2 regions of the Weizmannia sp. FSL K6-0777 genome follow, and region 2 is predicted to be linked to the other one. Evidence: a T-box and tRNA genes for the amino acid it is inferred to sense, from the RefSeq annotation. Region 2 holds a T-box; the other holds one or more tRNA genes.
The links. A T-box is a leader RNA that pairs with one kind of tRNA and senses whether it is charged. The one in region 2 lies ahead of leuS (leucine--tRNA ligase), so its partner is inferred to be a tRNA-Leu.

Region 1 (7,735 bases), 1.3 Mb from region 2:
AGGAAGAGAAAGCAATTGCGATTTCCCAAGTAGCGGCGAGCGAACAGGAAACAGCCCAAACCGGAAGGCTTGCCTTCCGGGGTTGTAGGACACTCATATGGGAGTTACAAAAGAACGGGGTAAGTGAAGCGGCCTGGAAAGGCCTGCCGGAGAAGGTAAAAGCCCTGTAACTGAAACTTCGTTCTCTCCCGAGTGGATCCTGAGTACGGCGGGACACGAGGAATCCCGCCGGAATCCGGGAGGACCATCTCCCAAGGCTAAATACTCCCTAGTGACCGATAGTGAACCAGTACCGTGAGGGAAAGGTGAAAAGCACCCCGGGAGGGGAGTGAAAGAGATCCTGAAACCGTGTGCCTACAAGTAGTCAGAGCCCGTTAACGGGTGATGGCGTGCCTTTTGTAGAATGAACCGGCGAGTTACGGTCTCATGCAAGGTTAAGCTGAAGAAGCGGAGCCGCAGCGAAAGCGAGTCTGAACAGGGCGAAAGAGTATGAGGCCGCAGACCCGAAACCAGGTGATCTACCCATGTCCAGGGTGAAGGCAAGGTAACACTTGCTGGAGGCCCGAACCCACGCACGTTGAAAAGTGCGGGGATGAGGTGTGGGTAGCGGAGAAATTCCAATCGAACTTGGAGATAGCTGGTTCTCTCCGAAATAGCTTTAGGGCTAGCCTCAAGCGAAGAGTTTTGGAGGTAGAGCACTGTTTGGACGAGGGGCCCTCATCGGGTTACCGAATTCAGACAAACTCCGAATGCCAAAAACTTATGCTTGGGAGTCAGACTGTGAGTGATAAGATCCATGGTCGAAAGGGAAACAGCCCAGACCGCCAGCTAAGGTCCCAAAGTATACGTTAAGTGGAAAAGGATGTGGCGTTGCTTAGACAACCAGGATGTTGGCTTAGAAGCAGCCATCATTCAAAGAGTGCGTAATAGCTCACTGGTCGAGTGACGCTGCGCCGAAAATGTACTGGGGCTAAACGTATCACCGAAGCTGCGGATGGACACCGTATGGTGTCCGTGGTAGGAGAGCGTTCTAAGGGCGTTGAAGCCGGACCGGAAGGACCGGTGGAGCGCTTAGAAGTGAGAATGCCGGTATGAGTAGCGAAAGAAGGGTGAGAATCCCTTCCACCGAATGCCTAAGGTTTCCTGAGGAAGGCTCGTCCGCTCAGGGTTAGTCGGGGCCTAAGCCGAGGCCGAAAGGCGTAGGCGATGGACAACAGGTTGATATTCCTGTACCGCCTCTTCACCGTTTGAACGATGGGGGGACGCAGGAGGATAGGGCAAGCGCGACACTGGTTGATCGCGTCCAAGCAGTTAGGCCGGTGCGGAGGCAAATCCTTCGCGCCAAGGCGGAGCTGTGATGGCGAGGGAAATTTTAGTACCGAAGTTCCTGATTCCACACTGCCAAGAAAAGCCTCTAGTGAGGTGAAAGGCGCCCGTACCGCAAACCGACACAGGTAGGCGAGGAGAGAATCCTAAGGTGAGCGAGAGAACTCTCGTTAAGGAACTCGGCAAAATGACCCCGTAACTTCGGGAGAAGGGGTGCTTTTTGGGGTGTATGCCCCGGGAAGCCGCAGTGAATAGGCCCAGGCGACTGTTTAGCAAAAACACAGGTCTCTGCGAAGCCGCAAGGCGAAGTATAGGGGCTGACACCTGCCCGGTGCTGGAAGGTTAAGGAGAGGGGTTAGCCGTCAGGCGAAGCTCTGAACTGAAGCCCCAGTAAACGGCGGCCGTAACTATAACGGTCCTAAGGTAGCGAAATTCCTTGTCAGGTAAGTTCTGACCCGCACGAAAGGTGTAACGATCTGGGCACTGTCTCAACGAGAGACTCGGTGAAATTATAGTACCTGTGAAGATGCAGGTTACCCGCGACAGGACGGAAAGACCCCATGGAGCTTTACTGCAGCCTGATATTGAATTTTGGTACAGCTTGTACAGGATAGGTAGGAGCCTTGGAAACCGGAGCGCCAGCTTCGGCGGAGGCATCGGTGGGATACTACCCTGGCTGTATTGAAATTCTAACCCGCACCCCTTACCGGGGTGGGAGACAGTGTCAGGCAGGCAGTTTGACTGGGGCGGTCGCCTCCTAAAAGGTAACGGAGGCGCCCAAAGGTTCCCTCAGAATGGTTGGAAATCATTCGCAGAGTGTAAAGGCATAAGGGAGCTTGACTGCGAGACTTACAAGTCGGGCAGGGACGAAAGTCGGGCTTAGTGATCCGGTGGTTCCGCATGGAAGGGCCATCGCTCAACGGATAAAAGCTACCCTGGGGATAACAGGCTGATCTCCCCCAAGAGTCCACATCGACGGGGAGGTTTGGCACCTCGATGTCGGCTCATCGCATCCTGGGGCTGTAGTCGGTCCCAAGGGTTGGGCTGTTCGCCCATTAAAGCGGTACGCGAGCTGGGTTCAGAACGTCGTGAGACAGTTCGGTCCCTATCCGTCGCGGGCGCAGGAAATTTGAGAGGAGCTGTCCTTAGTACGAGAGGACCGGGATGGACGCACCGCTGGTGTACCAGTTGTCTTGCCAAAGGCATCGCTGGGTAGCTATGTGCGGAAGGGATAAGTGCTGAAAGCATCTAAGCATGAAGCCCCCCTCAAGATGAGATTTCCCACAGTTTATACTGGTAAGATCCCTGAAAGATGATCAGGTTGATAGGTCCGGGGTGGAAGCGCGGCGACGCGTGGAGCTGACGGATACTAATCGATCGAGGACTTAACCAATAGAAAAGCGGAAGCGCCTTGGTCATCGGCGTACGGATTTCGGAGCTTTCGACTGAGATAAAGGAAACACGGCGAGCCCCTAAAGGCGAGCCGATGTTGACTTATCGTAGGGAGAAAGCGCAGAAATACGCTAGCCGATAGGCGCTGGAGCTAGACAATTCTCAAAGTTAGAAACGCGTTCTCCGTTTACAGTTTTTTCTCCCATCCGGTTTTCAGGGAACACATCCCAAAAATTATACAGGTCCGGTGATGATGGCGGAAAGGTCACACCCGTTCCCATCCCGAACACGGAAGTTAAGCTTTCCAGCGCCGATGGTAGTTGGGGGTTTCCCCCTGCGAGAGTAGGACGTTGCCGGGCCATAATACGGAGGATTAGCTCAGCTGGGAGAGCGTCTGCCTTACAAGCAGAGGGTCGGCGGTTCGATCCCGTCATCCTCCACCATAAATATGAGCCATTAGCTCAGTTGGTAGAGCATCTGACTTTTAATCAGAGGGTCGCAGGTTCGAATCCTGCATGGCTCATCATATTTAGCAGGAAATAAGAATTTCAGCCTGTTCAAAGACGGCCTGAAATTCTTTGACCTGAATTTTTGCGGAAGTAGTTCAGTGGTAGAACATCACCTTGCCAAGGTGGGGGTCGCGGGTTCGAATCCCGTCTTCCGCTCCATTTTTTTCTCTTGCCGGGGTGGCGGAATTGGCAGACGCACAGGACTTAAAATCCTGCGGTAGGTGACTACCGTACCGGTTCGACTCCGGTCCTCGGCACCATTCGATATATGCGCCCATAGCTCAATTGGATAGAGCGTTTGACTACGGATCAAAAGGTTAGGGGTTCGACTCCTCTTGGGCGCGCTATATACGGGAAGTAGCTCAGCTTGGTAGAGCACATGGTTTGGGACCATGGGGTCGCAGGTTCGAATCCTGTCTTCCCGACCATTCAAATTCGGGGCCTTAGCTCAGCTGGGAGAGCGCCTGCTTTGCACGCAGGAGGTCAGCGGTTCGATCCCGCTAGGCTCCACCAAAAAAAGTATTGACTTCTAAATAAATAAGTGTTATACTTTAAAAGTTGCTGTTTGTGATTGTTCCTTGAAAACTGGACAAAACGAAACGTCAAATTCTTTTTGAGCTTTTATCAAACATCTTTACTGAGAGTTTGATCCTGGCTCAGGACGAACGCTGGCGGCGTGCCTAATACATGCAAGTCGTGCGGACCTTTTAAAAGCTTGCTTTTAAAAGGTTAGCGGCGGACGGGTGAGTAACACGTGGGCAACCTGCCTGTAAGATCGGGATAACGCCGGGAAACCGGGGCTAATACCGGATAGTTTTTTCCTCCGCATGGAGGAAAAAGGAAAGACGGCTTCGGCTGTCACTTACAGATGGGCCCGCGGCGCATTAGCTTGTTGGTGGGGTAACGGCTCACCAAGGCAACGATGCGTAGCCGACCTGAGAGGGTGATCGGCCACATTGGGACTGAGACACGGCCCAAACTCCTACGGGAGGCAGCAGTAGGGAATCTTCCGCAATGGACGAAAGTCTGACGGAGCAACGCCGCGTGAGTGAAGAAGGCCTTCGGGTCGTAAAACTCTGTTGCCGGGGAAGAACAAGTGCCGTTCGAACAGGGCGGCGCCTTGACGGTACCCGGCCAGAAAGCCACGGCTAACTACGTGCCAGCAGCCGCGGTAATACGTAGGTGGCAAGCGTTGTCCGGAATTATTGGGCGTAAAGCGCGCGCAGGCGGCTTCTTAAGTCTGATGTGAAATCTTGCGGCTCAACCGCAAGCGGTCATTGGAAACTGGGAGGCTTGAGTGCAGAAGAGGAGAGTGGAATTCCACGTGTAGCGGTGAAATGCGTAGAGATGTGGAGGAACACCAGTGGCGAAGGCGGCTCTCTGGTCTGTAACTGACGCTGAGGCGCGAAAGCGTGGGGAGCAAACAGGATTAGATACCCTGGTAGTCCACGCCGTAAACGATGAGTGCTAAGTGTTAGAGGGTTTCCGCCCTTTAGTGCTGCAGCTAACGCATTAAGCACTCCGCCTGGGGAGTACGGCCGCAAGGCTGAAACTCAAAGGAATTGACGGGGGCCCGCACAAGCGGTGGAGCATGTGGTTTAATTCGAAGCAACGCGAAGAACCTTACCAGGTCTTGACATCCTCTGACCTCCCTGGAGACAGGGCCTTCCCCTTCGGGGGACAGAGTGACAGGTGGTGCATGGTTGTCGTCAGCTCGTGTCGTGAGATGTTGGGTTAAGTCCCGCAACGAGCGCAACCCTTGACCTTAGTTGCCAGCATTCAGTTGGGCACTCTAAGGTGACTGCCGGTGACAAACCGGAGGAAGGTGGGGATGACGTCAAATCATCATGCCCCTTATGACCTGGGCTACACACGTGCTACAATGGATGGTACAAAGGGCTGCGAGACCGCGAGGTTAAGCCAATCCCAGAAAACCATTCCCAGTTCGGATTGCAGGCTGCAACCCGCCTGCATGAAGCCGGAATCGCTAGTAATCGCGGATCAGCATGCCGCGGTGAATACGTTCCCGGGCCTTGTACACACCGCCCGTCACACCACGAGAGTTTGTAACACCCGAAGTCGGTGAGGTAACCTTTACGGAGCCAGCCGCCGAAGGTGGGACAGATGATTGGGGTGAAGTCGTAACAAGGTAGCCGTATCGGAAGGTGCGGCTGGATCACCTCCTTTCTAAGGGGAAAAGCGTAGGGCGCTCGTTCATCGGCGTACGGATTTCGTAGTCTTCGACTGAGATAAAGGAAACACGATGAGCCTTAAAGGCGAATCGATGTTGACTTATCGTAGGGAGAAGACGTAGAAATACGCTAGCCGATAGCGCCCGGAGCTAGACAGAAAAGGAAAACTTCGTTTTCCAAAATCAAGTTTGACGTTTCCGTTTTGTTCAGTTTTGAAGGTTCAATCCTTCAACATGTGTTCTTTGAAAACCGGATAGGAGAAACAAACCAAGTAAACCGAGAATCGCTTATTTTTGGATTTAAACCTTTTTATGGTTAAGTTAGAAAGGGCGCACGGTGAATGCCTTGGCACTAGGAGCCGATGAAGGACGGTACAAACACCGATATGCTCCGGGGAGCTGTACGTAAGCTTTGATCCGGAGATTTCCGAATGGGGAAACCCCCTGTCTTTAATCGGACAGGATTCCTGCCTGAATCCATAGGGCAGGAAGGGCACACCCGGGGAACTGAAACATCTCAGTACCCGGAGGAAGAGAAAGCAATTGCGATTTCCCAAGTAGCGGCGAGCGAACAGGAAACAGCCCAAACCGGAAGGCTTGCCTTCCGGGGTTGTAGGACACTCATATGGGAGTTACAAAAGAACGGGGTAAGTGAAGCGGCCTGGAAAGGCCTGCCGGAGAAGGTAAAAGCCCTGTAACTGAAACTTCGTTCTCTCCCGAGTGGATCCTGAGTACGGCGGGACACGAGGAATCCCGCCGGAATCCGGGAGGACCATCTCCCAAGGCTAAATACTCCCTAGTGACCGATAGTGAACCAGTACCGTGAGGGAAAGGTGAAAAGCACCCCGGGAGGGGAGTGAAAGAGATCCTGAAACCGTGTGCCTACAAGTAGTCAGAGCCCGTTAACGGGTGATGGCGTGCCTTTTGTAGAATGAACCGGCGAGTTACGGTCTCATGCAAGGTTAAGCTGAAGAAGCGGAGCCGCAGCGAAAGCGAGTCTGAACAGGGCGAAAGAGTATGAGGCCGCAGACCCGAAACCAGGTGATCTACCCATGTCCAGGGTGAAGGCAAGGTAACACTTGCTGGAGGCCCGAACCCACGCACGTTGAAAAGTGCGGGGATGAGGTGTGGGTAGCGGAGAAATTCCAATCGAACTTGGAGATAGCTGGTTCTCTCCGAAATAGCTTTAGGGCTAGCCTCAAGCGAAGAGTTTTGGAGGTAGAGCACTGTTTGGACGAGGGGCCCTCATCGGGTTACCGAATTCAGACAAACTCCGAATGCCAAAAACTTATGCTTGGGAGTCAGACTGTGAGTGATAAGATCCATGGTCGAAAGGGAAACAGCCCAGACCGCCAGCTAAGGTCCCAAAGTATACGTTAAGTGGAAAAGGATGTGGCGTTGCTTAGACAACCAGGATGTTGGCTTAGAAGCAGCCATCATTTAAAGAGTGCGTAATAGCTCACTGGTCGAGTGACGCTGCGCCGAAAATGTACCGGGGCTAAACGTATCACCGAAGCTGCGGATGGACACCGTATAGTGTCCGTGGTAGGAGAGCGTTCTAAGGGCGTTGAAGCCGGACCGGAAGGACCGGTGGAGCGCTTAGAAGTGAGAATGCCGGTATGAGTAGCGAAAGAAGGGTGAGAATCCCTTCCACCGAATGCCTAAGGTTTCCTGAGGAAGGCTCGTCCGCTCAGGGTTAGTCGGGGCCTAAGCCGAGGCCGAAAGGCGTAGGCGATGGACAACAGGTTGATATTCCTGTACCGCCTCTTCACCGTTTGAACGATGGGGGGACGCAGGAGGATAGGGCAAGCGCGACACTGGTTGATCGCGTCCAAGCAGTTAGGCCGGTGCGGAGGCAAATCCTTCGCGCCAAGGCGGAGCTGTGATGGCGAGGGAAATTTTAGTACCGAAGTTCCTGATTCCACACTGCCAAGAAAAGCCTCTAGTGAGGTGAAAGGCGCCCGTACCGCAAACCGACACAGGTAGGCGAGGAGAGAATCCTAAGGTGAGCGAGAGAACTCTCGTTAAGGAACTCGGCAAAATGACCCCGTAACTTCGGGAGAAGGGGTGCTTTTTGGGGTGTATGCCCCGGGAAGCCGCAGTGAATAGGCCCAGGCGACTGTTTAGCAAAAACACAGGTCTCTGCGAAGCCGCAAGGCGAAGTATAGGGGCTGACACCTGCCCGGTGCTGGAAGGTTAAGGAGAGGGGTTAGCCGTCAGGCGAAGCTCTGAACTGAAGCCCCAGTAAACGGCGGCCGTAACTATAACGGTCCTAAGGTAGCGAAATTCCTTGTCAGGTAAGTTCTGACCCGCACGA
Region 2 (7,735 bases):
GTATCTGCCCCGTGCGACTCAAGAATGTCATCCGGATTGACGACATTGCCGCGCGATTTGCTCATCTTTTCATGGTTCTCGCCAAGGATCATGCCCTGGTTGAACAATCTTTGGAATGGCTCTTTCGTCGGCACAACGCCGATATCGTACAAAAATTTATGCCAGAAGCGGGCATACAGCAAGTGAAGCACCGCATGCTCAGCCCCGCCGATGTAAAGGTCAACCGGCAGCCATTTTTTCAGTTTTTCCGGATCGGCAATCGCTTTGCGGTTTTTCGGATCGATGAAACGGAGGAAGTACCAGCAGCTTCCTGCCCATTGCGGCATCGTGTTTGTTTCGCGCCGGCCTTTTTTCCCTGTTTCCGGATCCACAACATTGACCCATTCTTCAACATTTGCAAGCGGTGATTCGCCTGTTCCGCTCGGTTTGATTTCCGTCATTTTCGGAAGCATGAGCGGCAGCTCTTCTTCCGGCACGGCAGTTATGGTCCCGTCTTCCCAGTGGATGACCGGGATCGGCTCGCCCCAGTAACGCTGGCGGCTGAACAGCCAGTCACGCAGGCGGTATGTCACTTTTTTCTGCCCAATCCCTTTTTCTTCAAGCCATTCGATCATGCGTTTAATGGCTGCCTGCTTGCCCAGCCCGTTTAAAAACCCGGAATGGACGTGTTCGCCGTCGCCGGTATAGGCTTCTTTTTCAACATTGCCGCCTGCGACGACTTCTTTTATCGGCAAATTGAATTTGCGGGCAAATTCATAGTCGCGTTCGTCATGGGCCGGCACCGCCATGATTGCGCCTGTCCCGTAGCTCATTAATACATAATCGGCAATCCAGATTGGCATTTTTTCGCCGTTGGCAGGGTTCACGGCATACGCCCCTGTAAATACGCCGGTTTTTTCTTTCGCAAGGTCGGTCCGTTCGAGGTCGCTTTTTGACTGCACCTGGGCAATGTAAGCCTGGACCGCTTCGGCCTGCTCTTTCGTTTTAATTTTATCCACAAGCGGGTGTTCCGGCGCAAGCACGGCGTAGGTCGCCCCGAACAGCGTATCCGGGCGGGTCGTGAAGACGGTGAACGTTTCATTTGTGCCTTCAACCTGGAATGTCACTTCCGCCCCTTCCGAACGGCCGATCCAGTTGCGCTGCATATCCTTAATGCTTTCCGGCCAGTCCAGTTCCTCGAGGTCTTCAAGAAGGCGGTCCGCGTAGGCGGTAATTTTCAGCATCCACTGGCGCATCGGTTTGCGGATGACCGGATGCCCGCCGCGTTCGCTCTTGCCGTCAATGACTTCTTCGTTTGCAAGCACGGTTCCGAGCGCAGGGCACCAGTTGACCGGCACTTCATCAATATAAGCAAGCCCGTTTTTCCACAGCTGCAGAAAAATCCACTGCGTCCATTTATAATATTCCGGATCAGATGTGTTGATTTCCCTGTCCCAATCATAGGAAAACCCGAGCGCTTTGATCTGGCGGCGGAATGTATGGATATTTTGAATCGTGAAAACAGCCGGATCATTGCCGGTATCAATCGCATACTGCTCAGCCGGAAGCCCGAATGCATCCCAGCCCATCGGATGAAGCACATTATACCCTTGCATCCGTTTCGCCCGCGAGATGATGTCGGTCGCCGTATATCCTTCCGGGTGCCCGACGTGGAGGCCCGCCCCCGACGGGTACGGAAACATATCCAGGCAGTAAAATTTTGGTTTATTTTCGTCTTCACCGGCACGGAACGTTTGATGTTCTTCCCAGTAATGCTGCCATTTCTTTTCGATTTTCCGGTGGTCAAAACTCATGACAGACTCCTCCTTTTTTATGTATCGACATTGACAACAAAGCAACACAAAAAACCTCCCATCCCAGGGAAAAGGGACGAGAGGGTTCTCCCGCGGTACCACCCAAATTAGTGCAAGCACTCACTTTAAGTCCTTAACGCGGAATACGGCAAATACTAAAACGGGTTCATATTTGCAACTCAAAGGCGAGTTCACGGGGTTCCCTGATTGGCTTGCACCTCCCGCCAATTCTCTTGTTTCAGTGCCGCCGTTACTGCTCCTTGTCAACGTTCTTCTATCGTTTATTCAATTTATAACCTATTTTACAGAAATTCATTCCCGGTTTCAACATTATTTTCCTGCCACCTCAGAATGCGGTTTTTTTGCGAGCGGGCGGTCATACAACAAGGCCAGTAAAAGGGAAACGGCGAGAAAGAAAATGAGCAATCCGAACAATGCCTTCATGCCGAATGCATCTGCGACAAACCCGCCTACAACAGGGCCAATCATTCTGCCGCATGTTGCGACACTGTTAATGATGCCCTGGTAAAACCCTTCCCGCCCTTTCGGCGAAAGCGTATTGGCAACTGCGGGCACAGCCGGCCAGACAAACATTTCCCCGACCGTTAAAATGCCCATTGCCACTGCAAAACCGGGAAAATGCCCGGCAAAGGCAACGACAGCGAATGACAGCATAAAAATGGCCGTCCCAGCAACAATTTGCTGTTTGACTTCCGGCAAGAACCGCTTTAAAAACGGCAAAAGGAGCGGCTGGCCGAGCACGATGATCGCGCCGTTCAATGTCCAAAGAAAGCTGTACTTGTTCAGCGATATATGAAGCGTCTGCGTATAAGTGGAAATCGTAGCCGTCCATTGCGTGTACGCCGTCCATGCCAGGAAATAAGCAAAGCATAATATGATGAGGGATGCCACTTGCGCCCTTCCTGCACTTTTGGCAGAAACAGCGGCTGCTCCCGCATACCCAGCATGTTTTTCGGCAATATTCCGGTAGCCGAAGATGGCAATCGCCATAAAAACGAGAAAAAGTGCAAGATTCGCTGCAAAAATAAGGTCAATGGAATAAGAGGCAATCACACCTCCCAGCGCGGCACCGAGTGCAACCCCGATGTTGTTGGCGACATAGATGGCATTGAACGCTTTTCTCCCTCCGCCTTTCCAAGCCGCGCCCGCCATTGCAAGGATCGCCGGGCCGATCATGCCGGAACCGAGCCCGATGGCACCGAGGAAAAATACATAATCCGGCCAAGCGTGGTTCCATGTCAAGCCGGCAAGCGCCGCGGCAGAGATCAAGCCACCCAGTATTACGGAACGGTAACCTCCGATTTTATCATGCAAATATCCACCCAAAAGACTGCCGATGACGCTTGTAAAATTATTCAGCATGAGCACAAGCCCGGCGATAAACAGCGATTTACCGAGATGATCGTGGATATAGATTGAATTTAACGGCCATAAAAAAGAAGCGCCAGTCATGTTGACAGCCATGCCAATGACAAGCAGCCACACAGTTTTTGGCAAAATGAATGCCCCCCTGCTAATGAATCGATCAAAGGAAATTGTAGGGGTTTTTCCCGACAGTTACAAGCATTCTTGCAAAATATAAATATTATGGCAATTCCCCGTCCTCTACTTGATCCAACATTTGCATTAAAAGCGGGATAAGGCCCGTGCCCTATCCCGCTTTCATGAATCCGGCCGGCTTTTCTTGTTGTTTTTCCTAATTTTAACGTGCCGAAACTGCTCCCATATTCCCGTTGTTCCCGCCGGATTTTTCGCTGGGTTACTTGCCTGGCTTTTCCGTTTTCCCCATTTGCTTATTGAGCATTTTGCCCCAGCAAGTTTCCGGCTTACGTTTTTCCAATTACATGGTCGGTTCATGTTCCTGTAAAATCATCTCGTTTTGCAGCTGCTGAATCACAAGGCGCATACGGTGGAGGCGCTCACGCTGCTGGGAGTTGGCACTGATCGCCAATTTGCAAAGTTCATTATAGGCTTCTTCCAGCTCTGTTAACGGTTCCGAAAAATCATAATAGCCGTAGTTTTCCTGGCGGTTGCCTTCCGCAAATTGCTCACGCGCCGATTGAACGGCTTGCTCGCAACGGTTGATACAATTTTCGACTGCTTCCCGTGTGGCCATCACGATTCCCCCCTTTATGCTTTGAAGCGTGCAGGCTTCATTTGTATAATGCCCCGTGCAGAAAAAATGTTTCCCCAGCGCATTGGGAGTTTCTTCCCGACAGCTCGATTTAGAATCCGAGCCGCCTTTGCACCCGCACCCGTTCATGGTAAAATGCAAAAGGAGTGCGCTGCATAAAGACGGTTTTTTACCATTTTGGGGCGCGAGCCTGTATGTCTGAAGAATAAGAACGATTTTGCCGTGTCCATTCCGGTATTCGAATGGAAAGCGCTGAAAAATATGATTTACATGGGGCACATTTGCCTTTTCACAGTAAAAAAACAGGCGTTCAACTTTCGCCTGTAGACCAATCAATAAATGGAGATGCTGCAAAGATGAATATGCTTCCTGTTCTCTCATTTGCTCATTTACTTTTAGAAAAAGCTGTAAAGAGCGGCGGTTTTGCCATTGACGCAACAGCCGGGAACGGGCATGATACTGTATTTCTCGCCAAACGGGTTGGAGAAGGTGGAAAAGTGTTTGCTTTTGATATCCAGCCGGAAGCGGTGAGGCGGACAAAGGAACGCCTGGAGAAAGAAGGCCTCGTTACGCGCGCCGAACTTTTCTGCACCGGCCATGAACATGCCAGCGAATGCATCCCGGCAGCGCTGCATGGCAAGATCAGCGGAGCGGTTTTCAATTTGGGCTATTTGCCGGACAGCGACAAAACGGTCATTACCCGGCCGGAGTCAACCATTGCCGCACTCGAGCAGATTTTTTCCATGCTTGAAACCGGCGGGATCATCGCAGTTGTGGTTTACCACGGCCATGAAGGCGGCGCGTATGAACGTGACCGGCTCCTGGATTATGTAAAACAGCTCGATCAGAAAAAGGCGCATGTGCTCCGGTATGAATTTCTCAACCAGGCAAACCATCCGCCTTTTCTTATTGCTATTGAAAAACGATAACGAAGGATCGATTGGTTCGGATTCAAAACATAACGGGAACCTGGCTTTTTCATGTCATTCCCAAAAGCGATAACATATGCGCCGGCTACGAACAGCTGCCTTTTTCAATCGCATATGAATCTGACCGGGTTCTGGATTATGCAAAGCCCGCCTTTTTTCATGCCATTCAAAAAGCGATAACAAAAGGGCCGGGTACGAAAAGCACGCCTTTTCTCATTGCCTTTGAAAAACGGTAACAACGGGGCCGGGTACGAAAGCCCGCCTTTTTTAATCGTATATGAACACGGCCGGCTCTTGAATGATGCAAAAAGTCCGGCCGGAAAAAGCCACATTGCTCCGGTTTCCTCAACCAGACAACCATCCGCCTTTTCTAAAAACGGCAACAAAGGGGCCGATAAAATCTGCCCTTTCCCGTTGCCACCAGCCGGCTCATTTTACTATTGTTTTTGCCAGGCTGGCCGGGATCATGTTTTTGATGGCGCGGTACATTTTTCCGTTAAAATAAAAGAATAAACTGATCGAGCCGGCAAATTTGATCATTTTCCGCGACAATTTCTGAACGCTCCGCTGCTTCTTCACCTTTTCATCTGACAAATAAACAGCCAAAAGCCCCCGGTTAATCAGTTTATGAAATTTTTCATTTGGGAGTCGGGCCGTATGTTTATCCGCCTCCTGCAAAAAATGCTTCAGCCGTTTAAACAGCTCTTCTTCGCTCGGGTAATAAAAACAAAAATTCAAGTCTCCGCCTTTTTTGTCTTCGTCCTGGTCGATAAAATAATCCAGCAGAATATGCAACCCCTGAATATAAGGAAAATACCCGTCACGGATGATTGTCGCATATTCAGGGCGGAAATCGTCCCGGAGCGCGTAGGAAACAAGGCAGAAAATCCCGAGGGTCGAGCCGGAACAGGCGGAAAACTCATACCATTCCATATCTGGAAAATCCGGCTTGTAGCGCAAAAACCATTCCTTTAGCCGCGGCACCCGTTCCTCTACGCGCACATGTTTATGTACTTGCAGATCCGAATAATAACGGCAAAGTTCCAGCAAATAAGGTTGAATGGCTTTATATTGAGGGATGCGGCTCAACACAACCTGGCATGTCCGCACGAGTTCATGCAAATAACCACCGTCATCCTGGTCCAGTCGGTAACGGTAATAATTTTTCAACGGTGCGCCGACTGTAAGCGCATCGGACATGGACTCGTGCAGTGCTCGGAAATCAACCGGGTCAAGCGATGTGCTGCGGTCGCATAGATTATCAAGATAGTCGCTGATCGTCTGGTAAGCGACAATAAACCGAAAAGCCGCTGTCCGCTCTTCCATTGCCAAAAGGCCGAGGATCGATCCGCCTTCACAGTGAAACGTTTTATGTTGAATGCTGGCGAGCGCCTGTGTCTTTAATTCATCATTGGGAATCTGGCGTGCCTTTTCCCGCCAGTAATGGAGTTCACGGTGGACAGCCGGCATCACCCGGCGGTAAACTTGCGCCATTAATGAGATCGGATAGGATGGAATTGTCACAAGCGTCACCTCATTCTAATATATAGCCTAACGTGCGGAGCCGGTTTTCCACAAAATTTTTCGCATAAAGGAAAACATCTTCCCTTTCCGGTTCATTGAAAATTTCATGGTAGCATTTCGGCCATTCTTTGTATAATTTTTCGGACACGGAAGTTTGGTTAAACCAATTTACGACAGCCCCCTTGTCCACAATTTTGTCATTCCCGGCCTGCATGACAAGAAACGGGACGTCCGGCAGCCGTACGGTATCCATCTGTGCCTGCCGCATCGCTGCGAGCAGCTCACGGTACCAGCGGACAGATACTTTTGTCAGCATCAATGAATCGTTGACCGCCTGCATTTGAATATCCTTATTCCGCGTTGCCATTTGCACGGTCAGCGGGCTGTTAAAGCGGAGGCCCGGGGCAATCCGGTTTAACCCGATCGAAAGCAGGCCGAGCAGCTTTGAAGGATACTGGACAAGCCCAAGGCACGGCGAGGAAAGAATAACCCCCGCGATTTTCAGATGTTCCTGCTCAAGCAGCCGGATGACCGCCAGCCCGCCCATGCTGTGACCGAGGAGAAAAATCGGGAGGTCGAACTGATAGGCTGCCGTCACCCACTCTTTTATCTCTGTTGTATATTCATCAAAGGAATCAATATGCCCCCTTTTTGCTCTTGATGTCATCCCATGACCGGGAAGATCGCCCATCACGACATGATAGCCGCTTGATCTCCACATCTCAATTAGCCAGCTGTAGCGGCGGTGATGTTCCATCGCGCCATGAACTATGACGATGACTGCTTTTGGGTTTTCATCTGCTTCCCATTTCCACATGTTCCTGCCTCCTTCAAAACCTGCGAAACCATCCTGCTTTTATTTTACCCATAATCCTTCTGTTCTGAAAAACATATGCCATTTTTAACCCGATTTATTCACAATTTATTCCCAATTCTTTAAGATAAAAGAAAAGATCAAAATAGGAGGGTATGAATATGATTTATGCTTACAATGGAAAAACCCCTTTGATTGCGCCAACTGCTTATATTGCTGACAATGTGACCGTTACGGGGGACGTTGAAATCGGCGATGAATCCGGCATCTGGTTTGGAACCGTTATCCGCGGCGATGTCGCACCGGTAAAAATCGGACAAAAGGTAAATGTCCAGGATAACTGCGTCCTGCACGAAAGCCCGCAAACACCGCTCATACTGGAAGATGAAGTGACGGTCGGCCACCAGGTAATTTTACATAGCTGCCATGTTCGGACAAAAGCTTTGATCGGCATGGGTTCAATTATTCTTGACGGCGCCGAAATCGGGGAAGGCGCTTTTATTGGCGCCGGCAGCCTTGT

Region 1: it encodes a tRNA-Leu, which carries the amino acid that the T-box ahead of leuS (leucine--tRNA ligase) is inferred to sense. The anticodon was not compared.

What each region holds. Positions count from the first base shown of each region.
Region 1 covers NZ_CP151971.1:72,993-80,727, forward strand. The annotation lists rRNA gene NST70_RS00355 (23S ribosomal RNA) at 1-2,719, shown strand, start outside; rRNA gene rrf (5S ribosomal RNA) at 2,962-3,077, shown strand; tRNA gene NST70_RS00365 (tRNA-Val) at 3,086-3,161, shown strand; tRNA gene NST70_RS00370 (tRNA-Lys) at 3,169-3,241, shown strand; tRNA gene NST70_RS00375 (tRNA-Gly) at 3,312-3,386, shown strand; tRNA gene NST70_RS00380 (tRNA-Leu) at 3,399-3,487, shown strand; tRNA gene NST70_RS00385 (tRNA-Arg) at 3,498-3,571, shown strand; tRNA gene NST70_RS00390 (tRNA-Pro) at 3,579-3,655, shown strand; tRNA gene NST70_RS00395 (tRNA-Ala) at 3,665-3,740, shown strand; rRNA gene NST70_RS00400 (16S ribosomal RNA) at 3,861-5,414, shown strand; rRNA gene NST70_RS00405 (23S ribosomal RNA) at 5,733-7,735, shown strand, end outside.
Region 2 covers NZ_CP151971.1:2,338,325-2,346,059, forward strand. The annotation lists gene leuS (leucine--tRNA ligase) at 1-1,793, opposite strand, end outside; T-box leader at 1,863-2,069, opposite strand; gene NST70_RS11180 (MFS transporter) at 2,124-3,311, opposite strand; gene NST70_RS11185 (YtzC family protein) at 3,655-3,930, opposite strand; gene NST70_RS11190 (class I SAM-dependent methyltransferase) at 4,305-4,877, shown strand; gene NST70_RS11195 (tetraprenyl-beta-curcumene synthase family protein) at 5,307-6,401, opposite strand; gene NST70_RS11200 (alpha/beta hydrolase) at 6,412-7,218, opposite strand; gene NST70_RS11205 (gamma carbonic anhydrase family protein) at 7,377-7,735, shown strand, end outside.